One region of the Cupriavidus gilardii genome, then DNA from elsewhere that is predicted to be linked to it. Evidence: predicted binding sites of a transcription regulator. Region 1 holds the regulator's gene; the other holds the start of a gene.
The links. The regulator sigma-54, encoded in region 1, starts transcription at its own class of promoters, with help from an activator protein. The targets are predictions, from matches to a motif close to TGGCANGNAANCTGCTTT.
Positions count from the first base shown of each region.

Region 2: the regulator sigma-54 is predicted to act here: its motif matches at 2,997-3,014, upstream of atzF (allophanate hydrolase).

Region 1 covers NZ_CP054626.1:365,940-377,182, forward strand. The annotation lists gene mutY (A/G-specific adenine glycosylase) at 1-67, shown strand, start outside; gene FOB47_RS11875 (LON peptidase substrate-binding domain-containing protein) at 128-781, opposite strand; gene rapZ (RNase adapter RapZ) at 866-1,747, opposite strand; gene FOB47_RS11885 (PsiF family protein) at 1,984-2,274, opposite strand; gene hprK (HPr(Ser) kinase/phosphatase) at 2,451-3,422, opposite strand; gene ptsN (PTS IIA-like nitrogen regulatory protein PtsN) at 3,495-3,950, opposite strand; gene hpf (ribosome hibernation-promoting factor, HPF/YfiA family) at 4,330-4,683, opposite strand; gene FOB47_RS11905 (RNA polymerase factor sigma-54) at 4,733-6,211, opposite strand; gene lptB (LPS export ABC transporter ATP-binding protein) at 6,403-7,227, opposite strand; gene lptA (lipopolysaccharide transport periplasmic protein LptA) at 7,310-7,939, opposite strand; gene lptC (LPS export ABC transporter periplasmic protein LptC) at 8,020-8,646, opposite strand; gene FOB47_RS11925 (KpsF/GutQ family sugar-phosphate isomerase) at 8,655-9,638, opposite strand; gene FOB47_RS11930 (monovalent cation:proton antiporter family protein) at 9,883-11,243, shown strand, end outside.
Region 2 covers NZ_CP054624.1:1,040,065-1,051,307, forward strand. The annotation lists gene FOB47_RS04900 (ABC transporter permease) at 1-123, opposite strand, end outside; gene FOB47_RS04905 (ABC transporter substrate-binding protein) at 129-1,091, opposite strand; gene atzF (allophanate hydrolase) at 1,267-2,964, opposite strand; gene FOB47_RS04915 (TonB-dependent siderophore receptor) at 3,126-5,327, shown strand; gene FOB47_RS04920 (ABC transporter ATP-binding protein) at 5,324-6,331, shown strand; gene FOB47_RS04925 (TroA family protein) at 6,373-7,218, shown strand; gene FOB47_RS26005 (hypothetical protein) at 7,215-7,622, shown strand; gene FOB47_RS04930 (FecCD family ABC transporter permease) at 7,619-8,695, shown strand; gene FOB47_RS04935 (MFS transporter) at 8,970-10,172, opposite strand; gene FOB47_RS04940 (LysR family transcriptional regulator) at 10,295-11,215, opposite strand.

The DNA.
Region 1 (11,243 bases):
CGAACTTGGCATGCCGGCGCCGGTGCGCAAGCTGCTGGCCGGCGAGGTGGTGCCGCAGTTGTTCTGAAGATCTGCGCCGCTCGCGGGAGCCGGCCGGCGAGGCGGTGGCCGCTACAGCCGTTACCCGTTACAGCATGTGGTGCTGGCGCATGAAGCGATGAACGATCTCGATCCGCATGCCGGCGTCGGGCAGCGCCATCAACATCTGTTTGGCCTTCATCGGCACCGGCAGCAGTTCGCATAGCCGATTGGCGACCCAGCTCGGATCCTCCCACTGCATCGGCTCGGCAAAGGGCAGCTTGTGCGGCGTCGCGTGCAGCGAGGCGACGATGCGGCGCAGCGCCGCCAGGCATTCGCCCAGCAACTCCAGCTTGCAGTCGATCACGTCGTCGGGCAGCAGCTCGGCGCGCGCGACCAGCAGGCCGTCGTCGCGGGCATGGTGTTCGAGGATGCGGAAGCGCTGCCTGCCGCGTGTCTCGATCAGCAGCACGCCGAGTTGCTCCATATTGCAGTCGACGATTTCGGCGAGACAGCCGACGGCTTCCGGCACGGTAGTGCTTCCTTCCTGCGCGACTTCGGTGCCGCTGGCGATCAGGCATACACCGAATGCCGCGTTGTCGCGCAGGCAATTGCGCACCATGTCGACGTAGCGGGGTTCGAATACGCGCAGCGGCAGCCGGCCGCCGGGAAACAGCACGGTGTGAAGCGGAAACAGCGGCAGGCTGTCGACTTCGATGTGGAGCGGTGCCGCGTGATTGGACGCTGCGGAACTGGAAGACATGCGATCCCGAGAAGACCATCGCTCACAAGGCGGGGGAACGCACATTGCGCCGCCGCCGGGATCCACCGCCCTGGTGGGGCCGGATCAGCTTACCGGCACCAGCTCGCGGTGTCTGACCAGCACATTACCATGCGCGCGGAAGTAGTTGGCAAGTCTTTCCGCGATATAGACCGAGCGGTGCTGGCCGCCGGTGCAACCGATTGCCACCGTCAGATAGCTGCGGTTGTCGGCGACGAAGCTCGGCAACCATTTCTCGACATAGGCCCGAATGTCCTCGGCCATCGCCAGCACCATCGGCTGGCTCTGCAGGAAGTCGATCACCGGCGCATCGCGGCCGGTCAACGGCCGCAGTTGCAGGTCGTAATACGGGTTGGGCAGCGAGCGCACGTCGAACACCATGTCGGCATCGCTCGGCACGCCGTGCTTGAAACCGAACGACGTGAACAGCAGCGTCAGCTGCAGATTGTCGTCGCGGATGAAGTCCTTGATCCAGGCGCGCAGCGTATTGGTGCGCACATTGCTGGTGTCGATCCGGTGCGCCGATTCGGCCAGCGGACTCAGCAGCTCGCGTTCCATCTCGATCGCTTCGATCAGCGGAGTCTCGGTCGGCGCGGGCGCACCGCCCGCACCGCCCGCCGCCAGGCGCACCGACAGCGGATGGCGACGCCGCGTCTCCGAATAGCGCTGCACCAGCGAATCGGTATTGGCGGTCAGGAAGACCACGCGGACCTCGTGTTCGGCGGACAGGCTGCGCAGTGTCTCGGGCAGCCGCGCCAGCGATTCGCGGCTGCGGATATCGGTGGCGATGCCCAGATGCGTGTAGCCCTCGGCCGCCAGATAGCGGGCCAGTTCGGGAATGAACTGCGCGGGCAGGTTGTCGACGCAGTAGTAGCCTGCGTCTTCAAGCACGTTCAATGCAACCGATTTGCCGGAGCCGGAAATGCCGGTGATGAGGACGATGCGCATAACGCTTGAAGGATAGCATCGCGTGATGATTGCGTCATGACGGTCCGGTGACATCCGCGGCCGGGGAAGGCGTGGCAGGCGGGAAACGTGGCGAAAGCGTGCGAAAGCCGCGCAATGCACGCGCAGGGCGCCGAGAACAGCGAAATAGCAAAGAAAAAGGCGAACCGCCGGGTGCCCCGCGATTCGCCTTGATCTGGCCTTGGCCCGCTCCGGAACAATGCCGGATCAGCGTGCCGTCATGCGGACAGGCACTCCTTCATGAACGCCTTGCGTTCGTCGCCCTTCTTGCCGCTCGCCTGCGCGTTGCAGGCCTTCATCTTCTGCTGCTGCGAGTTGCCCGCGGTGGCGGGCTTGGCCGACAGGCATTCCTTCATGAAGGACTTGCGCTCGTCCCCGGTCTTGCCGGCTGCCTGCGCATTGCATGTCTTCATCTTGCTCTGCTGGCTGTTGCCGGAGGCGGTCTGGGCAAAGGCGCCCGTGGCGACCAGTGGGCACAGCAGCACGCAGGTTGCGATCAGTGTCTTCATGCTGGAATCTCCTGACTGAGGATCGGGTCGCCAAGCGCAGGATGCGCAACGGCGCAGGCTGGGCGTGATGCCCATTACAGCACAAAACGCTGAAAACCCCAATCAGGTTGACGCTGTCTGCGTGTCGGACACGCCGATGCGTCAATGTGGTCTCGAGCCGCGCTCGGCGCAGCCGCTCAGAGCAGACGGCCCTGGCCGCGCGAGGCCGCGTCGGCCTGCATCGCGGCACGCTGGCGATCCATGAAATCGCGCAGCGTGTCGATGCCGCGCAGCCGCAGGATCGTGTTCCGGACCGCCGCCTCGACCAGCACCGCAAGGTTGCGGCCGGCCGCGACCTGGATCTTCACCATATGGATGGGCAGGCCCAGCACGTCCAGATATTGCGAATCGAGCGGGAGCCGTTCGAATTCCCCGTCGTTGCGGCGCACCAGCTGGACCACCAGCTTGAGCTTCATCTTTCGGCGCACCGCGGTTTCGCCGAAGATCGTCTTGATATCGAGCAGGCCCAGGCCGCGCACTTCGAGCAGGTTCTGCAGCAGCGGCGGGCAGCGCCCCTCGACGAAATCCGGGCCAAGACGCACGAAGTCGACCGCATCGTCGGCCACCAGGCCATGTCCGCGCGAGATCAGTTCCAGGCCCAGTTCGCTCTTGCCCAGACCGGATTCGCCCATGATCAGCACGCCCATGCCGAGGATGTCGAGAAACACGCCGTGCATCGTGACGCGCGGGGCGGAGATGCGCGACAGATACAGCCGCAGATGGTCGATGACCGCGGCCGACGACACCGGCGTCGTGAACAGCGGCGTCGACGAGCGGGTGCAGCGCAGTTCCAGGTCGGGCGGCGGTTCCATGCCGTCGGCGACGACCAGAAACGGTGGCTCCAGCAGGATCAGTTCGCCCATCTGCCGCTTGCGCGTTTCGTCGTCGAGCCGCTGGTAGTAGGTAATCTCCGGCTTGCCGAGGACCTGGATCCGGTTCGGGTGGATCAGGTTCAAGTGACCGACCAGGTCGGCGGCCGAGGTCGCCTCGCGTGCGAAGTCGAGGTCGAAGGCGCGATCGGCGCCTTCCAGCCCGGCCACCCAGGACAGTTTGAGGTCGGCTGCGTTGTCGTCGAAGATCGACTGGGAGGTGACGCCGGTGAGTTCCATGCGGGATGAGGCGGGGCGCTAGGGCGGTGGTGTATGCGGTGGGCGCGGCTGTGCGCGCTTATGCCGGAAGGGTCAAGGATGCCATTGCACCAGCAGCTGGTGAATCGCATCGGGCGTCGGCAAAGCGGCGAGGCCATCGCGCATGTCGCGATCGGACAATAGCTGAGCAATTTCCGACAGGATTTCCAGATGCTGCTGCGTGGCCTGTTCCGGCACCAGCAGGAAGATCAGCAGCGAGACCGGCTTGCCGTCGGGCGATTCGAACGGGATCGGCTCGGCGAGCCGCATGAAGGCAGCCAGCGGCTGTTTCAGTCCCTTGATGCGGCCATGCGGGATGGCGACGCCGGCGCCGAGTCCGGTCGAGCCGAGCGATTCGCGGGCGAACAGATTGTCGGTCACCGTGGCGCGCGCCACGCCATGGTTGTTTTCGAACAGCAACCCGGCCTGTTCGAACACGCGTTTCTTGCTGGTGACGCTGACGTCGAGCGAGATATTGCCGGGCGGCAGCAGTTTGGCCAAACGGTTCATTTGAAAATGCGCGGAATTCCTGATACTGGCGCCGCCATGCGGTTCTCGCCGGCGTGGGCCGGTCTGCCGTTGCTGGGCGGTGCGTTCGTTGCCGCCGCTTCCCGACTATCAGCGTGCGGCACATTATAGTGCAGGGGGGCTCCCTGCCGTCCGATGCCGATCGCCCCGAGCGGCATTGCGCAGGAAACGGGGCGGGCATTCTCTAGATGTATTGCACAGCATACACCGGGAAGCCCGCCAGACGGAACCCCATTCCGGTTTCATCCTGCAGGCTGCAAGGAGTGGCGCCGCGCGACCGGCGCAAAAAAGCCGTGCTCCTGGCACGGCTTCCTTCCTCGCTTCAAGGCGGGCCGTCGTCCGGCCGCGCCGAATCATCAAGCTACTGCTGGGCCTGACTGGCCGCGAAGCTGTGGTACTTCAGCGATTCGCGGTCGTGGCTCTGCACCTTGTCCTTGTAGCGGATTACCTGCCGGTCCAGCTTGTCGACCAGCATGTCGATCGCCGCATAGAGATCTTCGTGATGCGCCTCGACAAAAATGTCCTTGCCCTTCAGATGCACATTGATTTCCGCGCGCTGACGGCGATCCTTTTCCTTTTGATTGTCGACCGATAGCAGCACGCTGACGTCAATAACCTGATCGAAATGCCTGAGGATTCGCTCCAGTTTCGTTTCCACGTACTCACGCAGCGAAGGCGTGATGTCCAAGTGGTGTCCACTGATCTTGAAGTTCATAGCGCTTCTCCTTCTGAAAGAGCCGCACCAGGCAGGCGATGCGACTCGGCTACAAAGACTTGCGAAGGTTCACGGCCGGGATCTTCAAGGCTTCACGATATTTGGCGACGGTACGTCGCGCCACGACGAAGCCTTGTTCCCCCAGCAGTTCGGCAATCCGGCTGTCGGACAACGGGTTTCTGGGGTCTTCGGCTCCTATCAGCTGCTTGATCAGCGCACGGATTGCGGTGGAAGAGGCGGCACCGCCGGTCTCGGTCGATACATGGCTGCCGAAAAAATATTTCAGCTCGAATGTCCCCATCGGGGTGGCCATGTACTTGTTGGTCGTCACACGAGAAATAGTCGACTCGTGTAGACCCAGTGTATCGGCTATCTCCCTCAAAACCAAGGGGCGCATCGCAATTTCGCCGTGCGTAAAGAAATTCTTTTGCCGCTCCACGATGGCTTGTGCGACGCGCAAAATGGTGTCGAAACGCTGCTGGATATTTTTGATGAGCCAGCGCGCCTCCTGCAGTTTCTGCTGCAATCCCGCGGCGCCGGTATCGCCTTTCGCACCGCGCAAGATCTGCGCATACATGTCGTTGATGCGTAGCCGCGGCATCACATCGGGATTGAGCTGGGCGATCCAGTTGTGGCCGCTCTTGCGCACGAATACATCGGGCACCACGAAGTCCGCTTCCGGCCGGCTGTAGGCGTGGCCGGGATATGGCGCGAGCGAACGGATCAACTCGTGCGCGGCCTTCAGCTGCATGTCGTCGACCTGCAGCGCCTTCTTCAGCCGTGTGTAGTCGCGCGCGGCCAGCAGTTCGAGGTGATGGCGGACGATGGTCATCGCCAGCTCGCGCTGCGGATGTTCGATGCGGCGCAGTTGCAGCGACAGGCACTCTGCTGCGTTGCGTGCGCCGACCCCGGGCGGATCGAAGCTTTGCAGCAGCGTCAGCATCGCATGCACTTCGTCGAGTTCGAATTCGAGCTCTTCCGGCAATTCGGACAGGATTTCCTCGAGCGACGCGCTCAGATAACCGTCGTCGTCGAGCGATTCGATCAGGAAAATCGCCAGGCCCTTGTCGCGCGTGGAGATTTTCAGCGGCGTCAATTGCTCCATCAGATATTCGCGCAGCGTGGGCTCGGCATCGCGCAATTGCAGCGGTGTTTTCTCGTCCTCATCGCTTTGCGGACGGCGGGCGAAGTCGTCCAGGCTCCAGTCGCCGCCATAATCGTCGCCCGCGCCGTCGGCATAGCCTTCGTCGGCTGCGGCGGCGCCGTCCGCGTGCGAGTCCGCGGGCGCCGCCGGTTCGGCGGGCGAGGTCGTGGTGGCGGTCTGCACATTGACCGACCCGTCGGCGGCAACGCGCAGCGGGCTTTCGATCCAGTCGTTTTCGCGTTCGAGCAGCGGATTCTCGGTCAGCGCCTGCTCGACTTCCTGTTGCAGTTCCAGCGTGGACAACTGCAACAGCCGGATGGACTGCTGCAGCTGCGGCGTCAGGGCCAGATGCTGGGAGAGGCGTAGCTGTAGCGACGGTTTCATGCGGCCTATTTTATGCGCAACTTCGGCCGCGATGGAACGGAATTTGCTATCGGAAGTTTCGATTGCGTGGTCAGAAGCGATTGCCTGATGGATCACCAGAGGAGGATCGTGGCATCGCTTGCCGGCGTGCGAAGCGGCGGCCCCGCAGTGCGGGGGAGTCGCGCGGCGGACCGCCCGATGTCAGCGCACCATTACATGCGGAAGTTTTCGCCCAGGTAGACGCGCCGCACCGATTCGTTGGCGATGATTTCCTTGGGCTCGCCTGCCGCCAGCACCGCGCCCTCGCTGATGATGTAGGCGTGGTCGCAGATGCCCAGCGTCTCGCGTACGTTGTGGTCGGTGATCAGCACGCCGATATTGCGCGCCTTCAGGAAGCTGACGATGCGCTGGATTTCGCCCACGGCGATCGGATCGACGCCGGCGAAGGGTTCGTCGAGCAGGATGAAGCGCGGCGCGGAGGCCAACGCCCGCGCGATCTCGACGCGCCGCCGCTCGCCGCCGGACAGCGACAGCGCCGGGTTGTTGCGCAGGTGCGCGATTTGCAGGTCGTCGAGCAGGCTGTCGAGGCGGCGCTCGATCTCGGCCGCGGACAGCGCCTTGCCGTTGTCGCGCTGCAGTTCCAGCACCGCGCGGATGTTCTGCTCGACATTGAGCTTGCGGAACACCGACGCTTCCTGTGGCAGGTACGACAGCCCCATGCGCGCGCGCTCGTGGATCGGCAGGCCGCTGATGTGCTGGCCATCGAGCACGATGTCGCCTTCGTCGAGCGCGACCAGGCCAACGATCATGTAGAACGAGGTGGTCTTGCCCGCGCCGTTGGGGCCGAGCAGGCCAACGACCTCGCCGCTCTTGACGTCGAGCGACACGTCCTTGACCACGGTGCGCGAGCCGTAGCGCTTCTTCAGATGGCGCACCACCAGGTTGCTGGTGACGGGCATCGTGCCGGCGCCAGCGCCGGCTGCGGTATTGGCGTTGGCGGCTGGAGCGGTGGCGGTAGCGGTGTCGGCAACGGACATGTGGGCAATCCTTTGATGCTGCGTGATGCGAAGCTGGCGGCGAAGCGCGTGCGGCGTGGGCCGGGGGCGGGCCGGCAAGCGCTCAGGGTTTGGCCGTCGGCGAGCCCTTCAGATCGACACCGGCACCGCTGCCGCCGGTTCCCTGGCTCTGGCGCGGCGACAGCACCGCGCGCACGCGGCCGGACGGGTTCGCCGGCGCCGCGTTGCCGCTGCCGCCGGCCGCGGTGTAGAACTCGTTGCGGCTGTCGTAGGTCAGCACCGCGCCGCGGATCTCGTCGACGATCTTGGCACCGGCCAGGCGCGCCATGCGGGCATTGCCGATCAGCTTGGCGACCTCCTGCTTGCCGTCGTATTCGATGCGGTCGCCCCAGCCGTCGATGTACTCGTCGACGTTGTCGCGCTTCTGCCGGATGTAGGCCTGCTTGCCCCCCTTGGAAGTCGCCACCGCGTACTGGTAGCCCTCCGGGTCGGTGCGGACCTCGGCGGCATCGGACTTCAGCACCATGGTGCCCTTGGTCAACACCACGTTGCCGGTCAGCGTATAGATCTGCTTGACGTCGTCGTAGCTGGCGTTGTCAGCCTCGAGCACCAGCGGCTTGTCGCGGTCGGCGCGTTCGGCGAGCGCCGGCAGGGCGAGCGTCATGCCGGCGGCGAAGGCGAGCAGCACGGCGGTGGCGCGGCGGCGGGTCCAGGTCGTCAGGGTCAGGGTCATGTTGGCCACGATGGCGTTGATTGGCGTTGTCCGGGAGGGATCGTTCGAAGGTTGCGTGGCGGGCGCGGCGGCGCGATGCGTCATGGCTTCGCGCCGCCGCCGCGCGGCGCCATCACGATGGTGCCGCGCACATTGCCGAGCAGGTTGACCTCGCGCGTGACATTGTTGAAGACCAAGCCGTTGGCGGTCATCACCGACGGGCCGCGGGTCAGCTTGACCGGCTTGTCGGTCTTGACGATGTCGTCGTTGATCAGGATCTGGAAGTAGCTCGAGGTCGCGCTCATCTGCGGGTCCTGCGACGGATCGGCGCCCTGCACGCGGACGATATGGGCGTTGCCGAACAGGTCGATCACGCTCGCGTCGGCGTTCATCCGGCCGAGGTCGGCAGTGCCGGTCACCGGCGGCCGGTCCGGCTCGTAGGCCCGCATCGCCGGCCGCGTGACCTCGTAGGTCTGGTCGTCCTCGTAATGGATCATCCGCTCGCCGGTGAAGCGCATCTTGGTGCTGCCGTCCTCGGCCAGTTCGGTCGCGGTGAAGCGCTCCATCCAGTAGTCGGGCACATGGCGCTTCTGGCGTTCGGTATCGCTGACCTGGCGCGGCGTATTGATCTGCACGAGCCAGAAGGTACTGCCGGCGACCAGCGCCATCAGCAGCAGCGGCATCAGCCGCAGTGCGAGCCGGGACAGGGAGGGAAACAGATCGCGCATGGCGTGCGTCAGATGACCTTGGCCCGGGTCAGGTCATGGATATGCAGCGCGCCGACCAGGCGCTGGTCGGCATCGACCACCAGCAGCTGGTTGATGCGGTTCGCTTCCATGATCTGCACCGCCTCGACCGCGAGCTGGTCCGGCCCGACGGTGAACGGATTGGCATGCATGACCTCGCCGATCGGCACGGTCTTCCAGTCGCGCGGCGTTTCCAGCAGCCGGCGCAGGTCGCCGTCGGTAAAGACGCCGATCGCGCGGCCGCCGGCGTCGACGATCGCGGTCATGGCCATGCCCTTGCGGGTGATTTCCATCAGGGCCTGCGCCAGCGGCGTGCTTTCGCGGACTTCGGGCACCGCATTGCCGGTGCGCATCACGTCCCGCACATGGGTCAGCAGCTTGCGGCCCAGCGCGCCGCCGGGGTGCGAACGCGCGAAGTCCTCTTCGCCGAAACCGCGCGCATCGAGCACCGCCACCGCCAGCGCATCGCCCAGCGCCAGCGCCGCCGTGGTGCTGGCGGTCGGCGCCAGGTTCAGCGGGCAGGCTTCCTTGTCGACGCGGGCGTCCAGATGCGCGTCGGCCAGCTGCGCCAGGTTCGACTCGACATTGCCGGTCACCGAGATCAGCTTGGCGCCGATGCGCTTGACGATCGGCACGATCGACAGCAGTTCGGAAGTCTCGCCGGAATTGGAAAACGCGACCAGCACGTCGTCGCGCGTGATCATGCCAAGGTCGCCGTGCGAGGCCTCGGCGGGATGGACGAAGAAGGCAGGCGTCCCGGTCGAGGCCAGCGTGGCGGCAACCTTGCGGCCGATATGGCCGGACTTGCCGATGCCGGAAACGACCACGCGGCCCGAGCACTCCAGCACCAGCTGCACCGCCCGCGCGAAGTCCGGCGTCAGCCGCGACGACAACGCGGCGACGGCATCGGCTTCGATCTGCAGGGTATGGCGTGCGAGCTCGAGTGCTCTTTCCGCATTGAAATTGGCTATCATGGCGACGAAGTATACCAATGAATGCGATGACGCCCGGGCCGGTCGCGGCGCGTCCGGCGCGGCGTCTGCCTTCGCGTCCGGGTCCCGTCTCCGCCGGCCGGCCGCCCCCTGACGGAACACGCCGGGCCGGGGCAGGCCTGTTCCCGGTCCACCGCCTGCATTACCGCCTGCAACCGCTGCACTGCCGCACCGCTATCCGCGCCACCGCTCGCATCATCGCTCGCACCAATACCGGCCCGCCCGAATGCATTCTCCGCTGGACCTGACCCTTGTGCTGCTGGCCGCCGCCGTGCTCGGCGTGGTCGCCTTCCGCATGCTGCAGCTGCCGCCGATGCTGGGCTATCTGGCGGTCGGCATCCTGATCGGACCTCACGCGCTGGGCTTGGCCAGCGATTCCGGCCAGACCAAGTACCTTGCCGAGTTCGGCGTGGTCTTTTTGATGTTCTCGATCGGGCTGGAGTTCAATCTGGCCAAGCTGCGCTCGATGCGCCGGCTGGTGTTCGGCCTCGGCGGCAGCCAGGTGGTGCTGACCATGCTGGCGGTGGCGCCAGTCGGCTGGCTGTTCAGCGCGGTGTTCGACCTGACCTGGCAGGCGTCGATCGCGCTGGGCGGCGCGCTGGCGATGTCGTCGACCGCGATCGTCTCCAAGATGCTGTCCGAGCGGCTTGAACTCGAGACCGAGCACGGCCGCAATATCTTCAGCGTGCTGCTGTTCCAGGATCTGGCGGTGGTGCCGCTGCTGATCGTGATCCCCGCGCTGTCCCGCGATCCGGGCGAGCTGCCGATGGCGCTGGCGCTGGCGATCGTCAAGATCGTGGTCGCGCTGACGCTGATCTTCGTGCTGGGCAAGCGCGTGGTCAGCCGCTGGTTCCACGTGGTGGCCGCGCGCCGCTCGCAGGAGCTGTTCATGCTGAACCTGCTGCTGGTCACGCTGGGCATGGCGGCGCTGACCGAGCGGCTGGGCCTGTCGATGGCGCTGGGCGCCTTCATGGCCGGCATGCTGATCGCGGAGACGCCATACCGGCATCAGGTGGAGGAAGACATCAAGCCGTTCCGGGACGTGCTGCTCGGCCTGTTCTTCGTCACCATCGGCATGCTGCTCAATGTCCGCGTGGTGATCGACAACCTGTGGCTGGTGCTGACGCTGCTGATCGTGCCGGTGCTGTTCAAGTTCGTGCTGATCGCCGGGCTGGCGCGGCTGTTCGGCTCGCGTCCCGGCGTGGCGATCCGCACCGGCCTGGGCCTGGCGCAGGCCGGCGAGTTCGGCTTCGTGCTGCTGAACCAGATCGACGGGCTGGGCCTGGTCGATCCGGTGCTGACGCAGGTGATCCTGGCTTCGATGCTGCTGTCGATGCTGGTGGCGCCGTTCCTGATCCAGTACAGCGATGCGATCGCGATGCGCTTTGCCGCCAACGAATGGCTGCTGCAGTCGCTGAACATGACACGTATCGCCGCGCAGAGCCTGCAGACCGAGAAGCACGCGATCATCTGCGGCTACGGCCGCAGCGGACAGAACCTGGCGCGGATGCTCGAGCGCGAGGGCATCGGCTATGTCGCGCTGGACCTGGACCCGGACCGCGTGCGCGAGGCGGCGGCGGCCGGCGA
Region 2 (11,243 bases), on a different replicon from region 1:
CAGCGGGCCAACGAAGGGCAGCAGGCGGCTGCCCAGCGACGGTTTCGGCGGCGCCGGCGTGGCTGCCGCCGCCGCGGCGGCCCACGGCGGAGAGGCTGGCGAAGTCGTGGTCGTTTCCGGCATGGCAATCAACCCTTGTAAAGCATCGAATCGACCAGCACGCGCTTGCTGAAGATGCCCTTCTCGGCGAACAGGTCGAAATACTTCTGGAAGTAGGCGACGTCGCTGGGCTTGAAATCGGTCGAGAACACGTAGTCGACCATCGGCACCTCGGCCGTCAGCGCGCCTTCGATCGCGGTATAGCCCTTCAGCGATGCGCGAGCCTCGGGCAGGTTCTTCTGCACCAGTTCGACGCCGCGCCGATAGGCCGCGATGTACTTGCGCGCCGCGTCGGGATGCCTGGCGATGAATTCACTGGACAGGCTGGCCGAGCCGCCGAACCAGGGCGCCATTGGATCGCCCAGCAGGTATTTGGCGATCACGCCTACTTCCAGCGTGCGGGTCGCGCCATTGAGGCGGCCGATCGTGCCGGTCGGCTCCAGCGTGTAGCACGCTTCGATCTGCCCGGCGGCGATCGCGGCCACATGCTGGCCGATCGGCAACTCGACCACGGTGGCGCCGGTCGCACCGGCGCGCTCGAGCACCGTCCTGGCCATCAGCACGTTCTGTACGCCAGGTCCGCAGCCGATCTTCTTGCCCTTCAGCTCGGCGATGCGCTGGATCGGACTGTCCTTGGCGACCAGGAATTCGTCGAGGACGTACCTGGCATTGCTCGGATTGGCGCAGAAGATCTTGACCAGTCCCGGCTGTGCGATTTCGCCGATCGCCAGCGCGGCCGATGCGGTTCCACTGGCGCTGCCCTCGGCGCGCCCGGCGAGGATGGCTTCGGTGACCTGCTGCGGGCTGGCGAACTTGAGCGCCTGCACGTTCAGGCCCGCCTCCTTGAAGTAGCCCTTGTCGATGGCGGCGAAGAAGGGCAGGCCAGAGGCCACCGGCCAGAAGCCGATGCGGATCGGCGGCGTGCCTTGCGCACGCACGATGGCGGGGGCGGCGATGGCGCCGAGCGCGGTCGCAGCGGCGGCCTTGAGCATGCGGCGGCGGCCGCGTTGCGGCGCCGTGGCGGTGGCGGGAGCCGGCAACGCGTCGGCGGCACGGAAGGGCATGGATTCACGGGGCATCAGATCGCTCCTGGAGGTTGAGATCGCTGGTCGGTAGTAAGGGACGGGATGGATTCGGTGTGCGCAGTGCTGGGCTGCAAGGAACGCGTCAGGCGTTCGCCGCGACATAAGCGCGCCAGCCGCCGAAGTGGCTGATATCGGTGGCGCCGGCCAGTGCGAACGGCTCGCACAGGAAGCCCTGCACCTCGCCGCCGTCGTCCAGGCGGATGCGTCCGATGCCCAGCGGCGCGGGGATCAACGCGACGAACGAACCGTAGGCCTGCACCGGCATCTGCCAGATTTCCACCGCGATCCGGTGCCCGGTGCCGGGCGCGACGCGCAACAGCCCGGGCTTTGCCGGCGTGCTGTCCGGCAGCGCATAAAGCCGATAGTCCGCGGCGGTCATGGCGTGGGATACCAGGCGCCCGTGGCGCTCGGTCAGCTGGTGGTTCAGCGGCATGCCGCTCAGATGCGCGCCCACCACGGCCACCCGCACGGTGTCCTGGTCCGCCGGTACGAGCCCCGGGATCGGGCCGGGCGCGGGCAACGGCAGGCCGGTGGCGCCCTGCGTCAGTCCGCTGCGGTGGTGGTAGCGCTGCCCCAGTTCGGCCAGTTGCAGATCGCTGCCGCACGGGCCGATCAGCGTGACGCCGAAGGGCAGGCCGTCCGCGCGCAGGCTGCTCGGCACCGACAAGGCCGCGTAGTCCAGCAGGTTGACGAAATTGGTATAGGCGCCGAGATGGCGGTTCAGCGCGATCGGGTCGTCGCGCATCTGCGCGATCGTGTAGTGGGTCGGTGCGGTCGGCACCAGCAGCAGGTCGATACGCTCCCACATCGCTGCCGCGCGCTGTCCGAGGGCACGCAATCGCGTCTGCGCGTCGAACACGTCGGCCGCGCTGTAGTCGCGGCCACTGGCAATGATGCCGCGCACCGGCTCGAACACGTCGGCTTCGTGCGCATCGAAGAAGCCCCGGATCGCGGCATAGCGCTCGGCCACCAGCGCGCTGTCGTAGAGCAGGGCAGCGGCTTCGGCCAGCGGCGCGTAGTCGATCGTCACCGGCTCGCCGCCCAGTTCGCGCAGCCGTTCGATCGCGGCGCTGAACTCGCGCTCGGCCAGCGCATCGCCGCGGAATTCGAGCGTGTCGGGCACGCCAAAGCGGAAGGCGGCGGGAAAGGGGCGCCGGCAAAGCTGCAGAGGGCGCGAGTAGGGATCGAGCGCATCGTAGCCTTGGGCAACGGCCAGTACGCGGCATGCGGTGTCGACCGTGCGCGCGAAGATGGACACGCAATCGACGCTCTGCGCCGCCGGCAGGACGCCGCGGGCGCTGATCAGACCCTTGCTGGGCTTGAGCCCGACGATATTGTTCAACCCCGCCGGCACGCGGCCTGAGCCCGCGGTATCGGTACCCAGCGCGAAATCGACTTCTCCGGTGGCCACCACATAGGCCGAGCCCGAACTCGATCCTCCGGACACATAGCGGGCATCGAAGGCGTTGGGCACCGCGCCATAGGGCGAGCGCGTGCCGTTCAACCCGCAGGCGAACTGATCGAGATTGGTCTTGCCGTACAGCGATGCACCAGCCGCAAGCAGCCTCTGCACCACCGGCGCGCTGTCGCGGGGCATCCGGTCGAAAGCGCGGCAGGCCGCCGTGGTCGGGTAGCCGGCCAGGTCGATGTTGTCCTTGATGGCAAACGACAGGCCGACCAGCGGGCCTGTGGCCGCGCCGGCCAGCGCAGCGTCGAAGCGGCGGATCCAGGCCGGGGAGATCTTGTCGTGAACAGTGAGGTCGGTAGCGGCAGTTAGCATTTTTGGTGCATCCAATCTTGTATCCAAGATGGAATGCAACCGCCGTGCCAGCTGCCGTCGTGGCTGTGCTCGCGGCGCGGGGGCGCCCGCGAACACGCGCTGCCTGAACCGGTGCGATTGACTTCTAATGATAATGAAATATCATTATCGACTTTATCGGCATGATTGATCTCGGCCATCTCGCCGATCCCACCGACCCGGACCTGCTCACCTTGCGCTCGACCATGCGAAGACGATCCCATACGAACCGATGGCAGCAGCGCGCCACGATGGCGCTGCTTGCCGCGGTGCCCGGCATCTGCACGGCGCAGGAAGGCGAGGCCCGCGCGATGACCGAGCTCGAAGCGGTGACCGTCACCGGCACGCGCGAGCGGGCCTATCGCGCGGTGGTCGCGCCCACCGCCAACAAGAGCGATACCGCGCTGAAGGAAACGCCGTTTTCGATCCAGACGGTGACGCGCGAACTGATCGAGGACCGCGGCGTGTTCACGCTCGGCGAGGCGATTCGCACCGTTCCCGGTGTGACCGCCCAGGTCGGCTGGGGCGGCAGCAACGACCGCTTCCGGCTGCGCGGCTTCGCCACCTCTGCCAACCTGAAGAACGGTTTTCGCCGCAGCGTCTTCGCTGCGCTCGACGAGATGGCCAACATCGAGCAGATCGAAGTGCTGAAGGGCCCGGCGTCGGCGCTCTATGGCCGTTTCGAGCCCGGCGGCGTGGTCAACATCGTGACCCGCAAGCCGCTGGACAAGCCGCAGCACAGCGTGGAATTGACCGGCGGCAGCCACGACTTCCGGCGCGCGACGGTGGACAGCACCGGTCCGATCAGCGATACGCTGAGCTACCGGATCACCGGCTCGTGGCAGGACAACCGCAGCTTTCGCGATTTCGTCGATGCACAGACGCTGTTCGTCTCGCCGGTGCTCCAGTGGAAGCTGGCGCCGCAGACGCGGCTGACCGCGGAATTCGAATTCGGCCGGCGGCGCGGCGCCTTTGATCGCGGTTTCGGCAACAGTCCGCTGTTCCTGAACGTACCGATCCACTACAACTATGGCGAGCGGGATGCGCTGCTGGACAATGACAGCGCGCTGGGTTCGCTGGTGCTCGATCATCGCTTCGACAATGGCTGGATGCTGCACGCCGGGGCGATGCGATCCTATGCGCGCACCGACGCGGTCTGGTACCCGTACGGTTTTCCTGCCATCAGCGGCGCCGACGGTCCCGACCCGCAGGTCAATCGCCGCAAGCAGCGCAATATCGACCGGCAGACCGATACCACGCTGATGGCCGAGGCCTCGCGCCGCTTCGACACCGGCGGCATCGGCCACCGCGTATTGATCGGTGCCGATTACAACTGGGACGAGTGGGACTTCAGCGCGCAGGCGAACCTCGGACCCGGCGGCTTTCCGGTGAACCTGCCGATCGATCTCCATCACCCGGTGCATGGTGCCAGCGCCGGAGCGCTGCTGCCGTACGACGGCTCCCGCTACGCCAGCCGCAATCTCGGCCTGTACGCCCAGGACGAGCTGCAGTTCGGGCCGCATTGGCGCCTGCTGCTCGGACTGCGCTACGACCGCGCGCGGACCAGTGCACGCGCCCAGTACCTGCAGGCCGCCGGCACGCTGATCCGGCATGACGATGCGCTGTCGCCGCGGGTGGGGCTGACGTGGACGCCGGCCGAGCCGGTGTCCCTGTACGCCAGCTGGGCACGATCCTTCCTGACCGAGCCGTCCGGCGGCATGCTGCGCGCCGGCACGCTGCCGGCGCCGTCGCGGGGCAAGCAGACCGAGGTCGGTGCCAAGTTCAGCCTGCTGGACGGGCGGCTGGAGCCGACCGTCGCGCTGTTCGACATCCGCCGCAGCAACGGCGTGGTATCCGATCCGGACGACTTCAACTATGTGATCCAGGTCGGCGAACAGCGCAGCCGCGGCTGGGAGATCGACGTGCCTTTCAGCATCACGCCACGCTGGCGCGTGCTGGCGAGCTACACGCAGTACAAGGCGGAGATCGCGGCCGACAGCAATCCCGCGCTGGTCGGCAAGCTGCTGGCCAATGCGCCGCGCCGCACCGCCAGCATCTGGACCACCTACGATTTCGCCGGTGCCGCGTCCGGGCTCAGTGTCGGCATCGGTGCGACCTATGTCGGCGAACGGCAGGCCAATACCGAGAACACCTTCGCGCTGCCTTCCTACACGCGCTGGGATGCCAATATCGCGTACCGCTTCGGCAAGGCCCGGCGCTACAAGGTGCAGCTGACGGTGCAGAACCTCGGCGATCGCCGCTACTACGATTCCGGCGGCGCTTTCGTGCCGACCTATCCGGGAGCGCCGCGCACCGTGTTCGCCAGCTTCGGAGCGACGCTGTGACGGTGCTGGCGACCACGGGCCTGTTCGCCGGCCATGGCGGCCGCCCGCTGTTGGGGCCGCTCGACCTGGCCATCCCGAGCGGGCGGTTCGTCTGCCTGCTGGGCGCCAACGGCGCCGGCAAGTCGACGCTGATCCGCACACTGTGCGCGATGCAGGCGCCCGTGGCAGGGCAGGTGCATCTCGATGGCGAGCCGATCCATGCAATGTCCTCCGCGCAACGCGCGCGGCGTCTTGCGGTAGTGCTGACCGAGCGGGTCGACGGCACGCTGATGCGCGGCTACGAATTGGCCAGCATGGGGCGCTATCCCTATCTCGGGTGGGCGGGCCGGCTCAGTGCGGACGACCACCGGATCGTGCACCAGGCGCTGAGCAGCGCCGGCGCGCTGTCGCTGGCGGATCGGCTGGTTGCCGAACTGTCCGATGGCGAGCGGCAGAAGATCATGATTGCGCGCGCGCTGGCGCAGCAGCCGCGCCTGCTGGTGCTCGACGAAGCGACGGCCTTTCTCGACCTGCCGCGCCGCGTCGGCACGATGCAGCTGCTGCTGGATCTCGCCCACCGGAATGGCCTGGCGGTGCTGCTGTCCACGCACGACCTCGAGCTGGCGCTGCGCTATGCCGACGAGCTGTGGCTGATCGACGGCCAGCGCAGCATGCATGTCGGCGCGCCGGAGGACCTGGCCATCGACGGCGTGCTGGGAACGAGCTTCGCCGCCGACGGGCTGACCTTCGATCTCGAGCGCGCGGAGCTGCGCGTGGGACCGGCAGGGAGAAGCGCGATCCGGGTCGAAGGCGGCGGGCTGCGCGCCAGCTGGGCCGCACGCGCGCTCGAGCGGGGAGGGTTTGTCCACGATCCCGCCGCCGCGCTGACGCTGCGCGCCGATGCGAGCGGATATACCGTCGTCGGCAGCGATGGGGTGGCGACGTGCCATTCGACGCTCGGCGCGCTGGTCGACGCGTTGCGGTCGGCGTCGAACGGCACCGCGATCGCGCAGGGGCGGCCGTGAGCCGGTGCCGGCCCACGCTCGCGCCGGCGATTGCAGCGGCAATGGCGCTCGCCGTGCTGCTGTGCGGCTGCACCCGGATCGACGCGCCGCCGCGCGCGACGTGGCCGAAGCAGGTCGTCGGCGCTGCCGGGCCCATCGCCAATCTCGATGCCGCCTGCGTCGCCGACTATCGTCCCGGGGTCGATTACTTCCCGCACAAGACGACGTTCTCCCACGCGTCGCAGCTCGAGGTCGAGTACGGCCCGCATTACAAGCGCGTTCGTTTCACGCCGAGCGTGGGCACCGGCGAACGGCTCGAATATCTGCTGGTCCAGTGCGGTACGCCGGTCCCCCCGCATCGCGGCGAGGTGCCGGTGATCATGGTGCCGATCCAGCGCCTGGTGACCGGCAACGCGGCCATGCTCGGCGCGCTGGACGAGCTGGGCCTGGTGGACCGTCTGTACGGCACGGAGAACGTGCGCAGCGTGACGGTGCCATCGGTGCGGGCCCGGATCGCGCAGGGCCAGGTCCACGACATGTGGGGCTATGGCCATGCGTCGATCGAACAGGCGATGTCGGTGCAGGCCGATGTCTACCTGAGTTTCTATTCGGCCTATCCGCAGGGCAATATGCATCCCCGCCTGTGGGAGCTGGGTGTGCGTGCGATCGCGCAGGCGGACCATCACGAGCCCCATCCGCTCGGGCGTGCGGAATGGCTCAAGCTGCTGGCGCTGCTGTCCAACCGCGAGCAGCGCGCCGACGCGCAGTTCGCGTCGATAGAGACGGCATACCGGCGCCTGGCCGGGTTGGCGGCCGGCGCACCGAATCGCCCCGCGGTGATGTCCGGCTTTGCCGCGGGACGCCAGAGCTTCGAGACGTTGGCGCGGACAACCAGCGCGCGCGCTTGATCGCCGATGCCGGGGGACGCTATGTGCTGGACGGTGGCGGCCCCGGCAGCCTGGTTTATCTGCCGTTCGAGCGCGTCTATGCACGCGGCGCCGATGCGCCAGTCTGGCTTGGCACGGTGGGAGGACGGGCCGATATCGAGGCGTGGATCGCCGCCAGTCCGCTGCATGGACGCTTTGCCGCGGCTGCCGGCCGCAACGTCCACGCATGGGATCGCGGCTATACCGGCGCCTGGGCGTACCCGTATCAGGACCAAAGCATGACGCGGCCGCATGTCCAGCTCGCCGAGGCGATCGCCGCGCTGCATCCCGAACTGGCGTCGGAAGCGGCAGAGATCCTCGCCGCCTCGCGAAAGGACACGCCGGCTTCCGGCCTCACCTCTCCATTTTTGCGGAAACTACCGTGACGACCCTGACTTCCGCCGCGGCTTCGCTGCCGCGCGTTTCCACCCGGCGCGGCCCGCTGATCTTCGCCGGCCTGGTGCTCGCCACGCTGGTGTTGCTGGTGACCGAGCTCACGCTGGGCGCGGTGGCCGTGCCGCTGCCCGCCGTGCTGCAGGCATTGACTGCGCAGCCGGTGGAGGCCGAGGTCTGGCGCGATATCGTGCTGGGCTTTCGGCTGCCCCGGGCCATCAATGCGATGGTCAGCGGGGCCGCGCTCGGTGTGTCCGGCCTGCTGTTGCAGACGCTGTTCCGCAATCCGCTCGCCGATCCCTTCGTGCTGGGCATCGTGCACGGGGCGCGGCTCGGCACGGCGCTGCTGGTCACCATCGCAGGCGTCGCGGGCAATGCGTTCCTGCTGCGCTACGGACTGGTCGGCGACCTCGGCATGGCGGCGGCATCGATTGCCGGTTCCACCGCCGTGCTGGCCCTGCTTGCGGTGCTGTCGCGCCGGGTCGGCACGGTGACGCTGCTGATCACCGGCCTGATGCTCGGCTATCTGGCGGTCGGCCTGATCAGCGCCTCGATGCACTTTATCGACGAAACGCAGGCGCGCGCGTTCAAGGCCTGGGACGACGCCAGCTTCGCCGGTGCCACGCGCCGGCAGCTGGAGCTGCTGGTCCCCGGCGTGGCGCTTGGCCTGTTCGGCAGCGTGCTGCTCGTCAAGCCGCTCAACGGCCTGCTGCTCGGCGAGCGCTATGCCGAGTCGATGGGGATTCCGGTGGCGCGCGTCAAGCGCGCCGCGTTGCTGGCCACGGCATGGCTGACCGGGCTGGTGACGGCATTCTGCGGGCCGGTGGCTTTCCTTGGACTGGTCTCCGCGCAGGTGGCGCGCGCGCTGTGGCGCTGCGCCGACCATCGCGTGCTGCTGCCGGGCGCGGCGCTGGTCGGCGCGGTGCTCGGCCTTGCCGCCGACCTGGTGGTGCATCTGCCCTGGAGCCGGCATGTGTTCCACCTGAATGCGGTGATCGGCCTGGTCGGCGCGCCAGTGGCGCTCGCCATGCTGTACCGGACCAAGGCCCTGCATCGGGCCGAATGAGATTCCCCGGTAGGCAGTCCACATCGAGGAAGTGCAATTAACCGCCAGGATTCGAACCAAACCTTCAAAGCCGGCCTGCACCAGGCAGGGGTTTGTCCGGGGAATCGGCGGCGCCAGGCAGATCGACGATCTGCTGGCATAAAGGGGTATTTCGGCGCCTATCTGCGCGATCCGGACGGCAACAAGGTCCAGGTGGTTCATCGGGGCGACCTGCCCACGATTTCTGGCTGACAGGCAGGCGCGGCCGATCCGATGCGCGGGGCAGGCGCCGCGCTCACCGCCGCATGCCCGCAACCGACACGAACGCCACCAGCGCGGTGGCGGCCAGGCCGCTGCCCGTCATCACGATGCCTCGCCATCCGGCCTGGGCGTAGACCAAGCTGGCCACCGCCGAGCCGGCCGCACCGCCGATGAAGATGGCGGTCATGTACAGCGCATTCAGGCGAGCGCGGCTGGCGGCATCGAGCGCATAGATCGCGCGCTGGCCCAGCACCATGTTCATCTGCACGGCGAAGTCGAGCACGATGCCTGTGGCGGCGAGAGCGTAGACGCCGTACGGGCCGGAGGCCAATCCCGGCACGAAGCTCAGCGCGGCGAGCGCCATCGCGGCGAGGGATGCGATACGGGTATGCCCCGCATCGGCAAGGCGTCCGGCAACCGGCGCCGCGACGGCGCCCAGCGCACCGACCAGCGCGAAGACGCCGATCTGCGCTTGCGACAGGCCGTGGCGGCCGGCCAGTTCGAGCGGTACGGCGGTCCAGAACAGGCTGAAGGCGGCGAACAACAGACCCTGATACAACGCACGCTGACGCAGCAGCGGGAAGCGCATCAGCAGGTGCCACAGCGACGCCAGCAGTTCAAGATAGCGCGCACGGTGTTCCGGCACGCGGCGCGGCAGCGTCAGCGCGATGATGGCCACGGTGGCCAGCGTCATCGCCGCCGCCGCGACAAAGACGGCGCGCCATCCCAGTGCCTCCGCCAGCAGGCTCGACAGCGGCCGTGCCAGCAGGATGCCCGACAGCAGGCCCCCCATGATGGTGCCGACGGTGCGGCCGCGCGTGGCCTCCGGCGCCAGATGCGCGGCCAGCGGAATCAGGATCTGCACGCTGACGGAGCTCAGCCCGAGCAGCAGCGATACCAGCAGGAAAGGACCGGGCTGCGTCGACAGCGCCGCGGCCACGAGGCTCGCCGTGGCCGCCGTGCCGCTGAGCAGCAGCAGCCGGCGGTTTTCGTAGAGGTCGGCCAGCGGCACCAGGAAGAACAGGCCAACTGCATAGCCGATCTGTGTCAGCGACACGATCAGGCTGGCATGGCTGGGGGACAGGCCGATCTGTGGGCCGATCAGTTCGATCAACGGTTGCGCGTAATACAGGTTGGCTACGAGCACACCGGCGCAAAGCGAGAACAGTGCGACCAGCGTGGCCGGCATCGCCGGCGCGTGGGAGGCCGATGGGGCGAGAGCGGGAGAAGAGGGCATGTTGAGGGCCTCGGACTTGTCGGTTGGAATGCCCGAAGCTTAGGGGGACGGGGCATTGCGGTGAATCCCATGCCGGCGCAAATCAGCGTTGCGCCGCGGGCAATGCGCTGCGTGCAGGGCCATCAAGGACGGCCCTGCGCCAGGGCCGGCAGCCCCTGCAGAAACGCGAGAAAGGCGGCGATACGGCGGGAGCCTCGCTGGTTCGGCAGGTACAGCGCCGAAACGCCGCTGCTCACCTGATCCGGATTGACGGTCCAATCGTCGAACAGGCGTTGCAGTCGTCCGCAAGCGATATCGCCATCGGTGATCCAGTCCGGCAGCAGACCGATGCCGGCCCCGGCCAACACAAGTTCGTGCAGCACATCGATGTTGTTGCTGCGGAAATGCCCGTGGACCGGCACGATTTGCCGTTGTCCGTCCCGCTCGAACGTCCAGACCTGGTCGCGCGCACCGTGGCCGAAACGGAAGCGCAGGCACGCATGGCCGACCAGATCATCGGGAAGCGACGGCGCGCCATGCCGCTGCAGGTAGGCGGGGCTCGCGACCACATGCCGGCGGAACATGCCGATCTGTCGTGCGATGACATTGTCGTACGACGGGGCATTGCCGATGCGCACCGACAGGTCGAAGCGGTCGCCGAGCAGATCGACGATGTCGTCGGTCAGCGTCACCTCCAGGTCCAGCTGCGGGTACCGCTCGAGCAGCGTGCCCAGATGTGGGGCGATGCAGCGGCGGCCGAAGGCAACCGGGAGAGACACGCGCAACTGGCCGACCGGTACGTCGCCGCGGTCGGCGATCAGCGCATCGGCTTCCTCGACCGCCTCGAGAATCCGGCGCGCCTGCTGATAGTACGCGGCGCCCGCTTCGGTGACGGTGACCTGGCGCGTCGAGCGATTCAGCAGCACCGCGCCGAGCGATTGCTCGAGGCCGTCCAGCGCGCGCGTCACCGACGAGGTCGCCAGATCCAGCCGTCGCGCCGCGGCCGAAAAGCCTTTGGCGTCGACGGTCTCGACGAACATCTTCAGCGCAAGCAGTTTGTCCATTGCGGTTCAGCGTCCGGCGTTGCCGGTG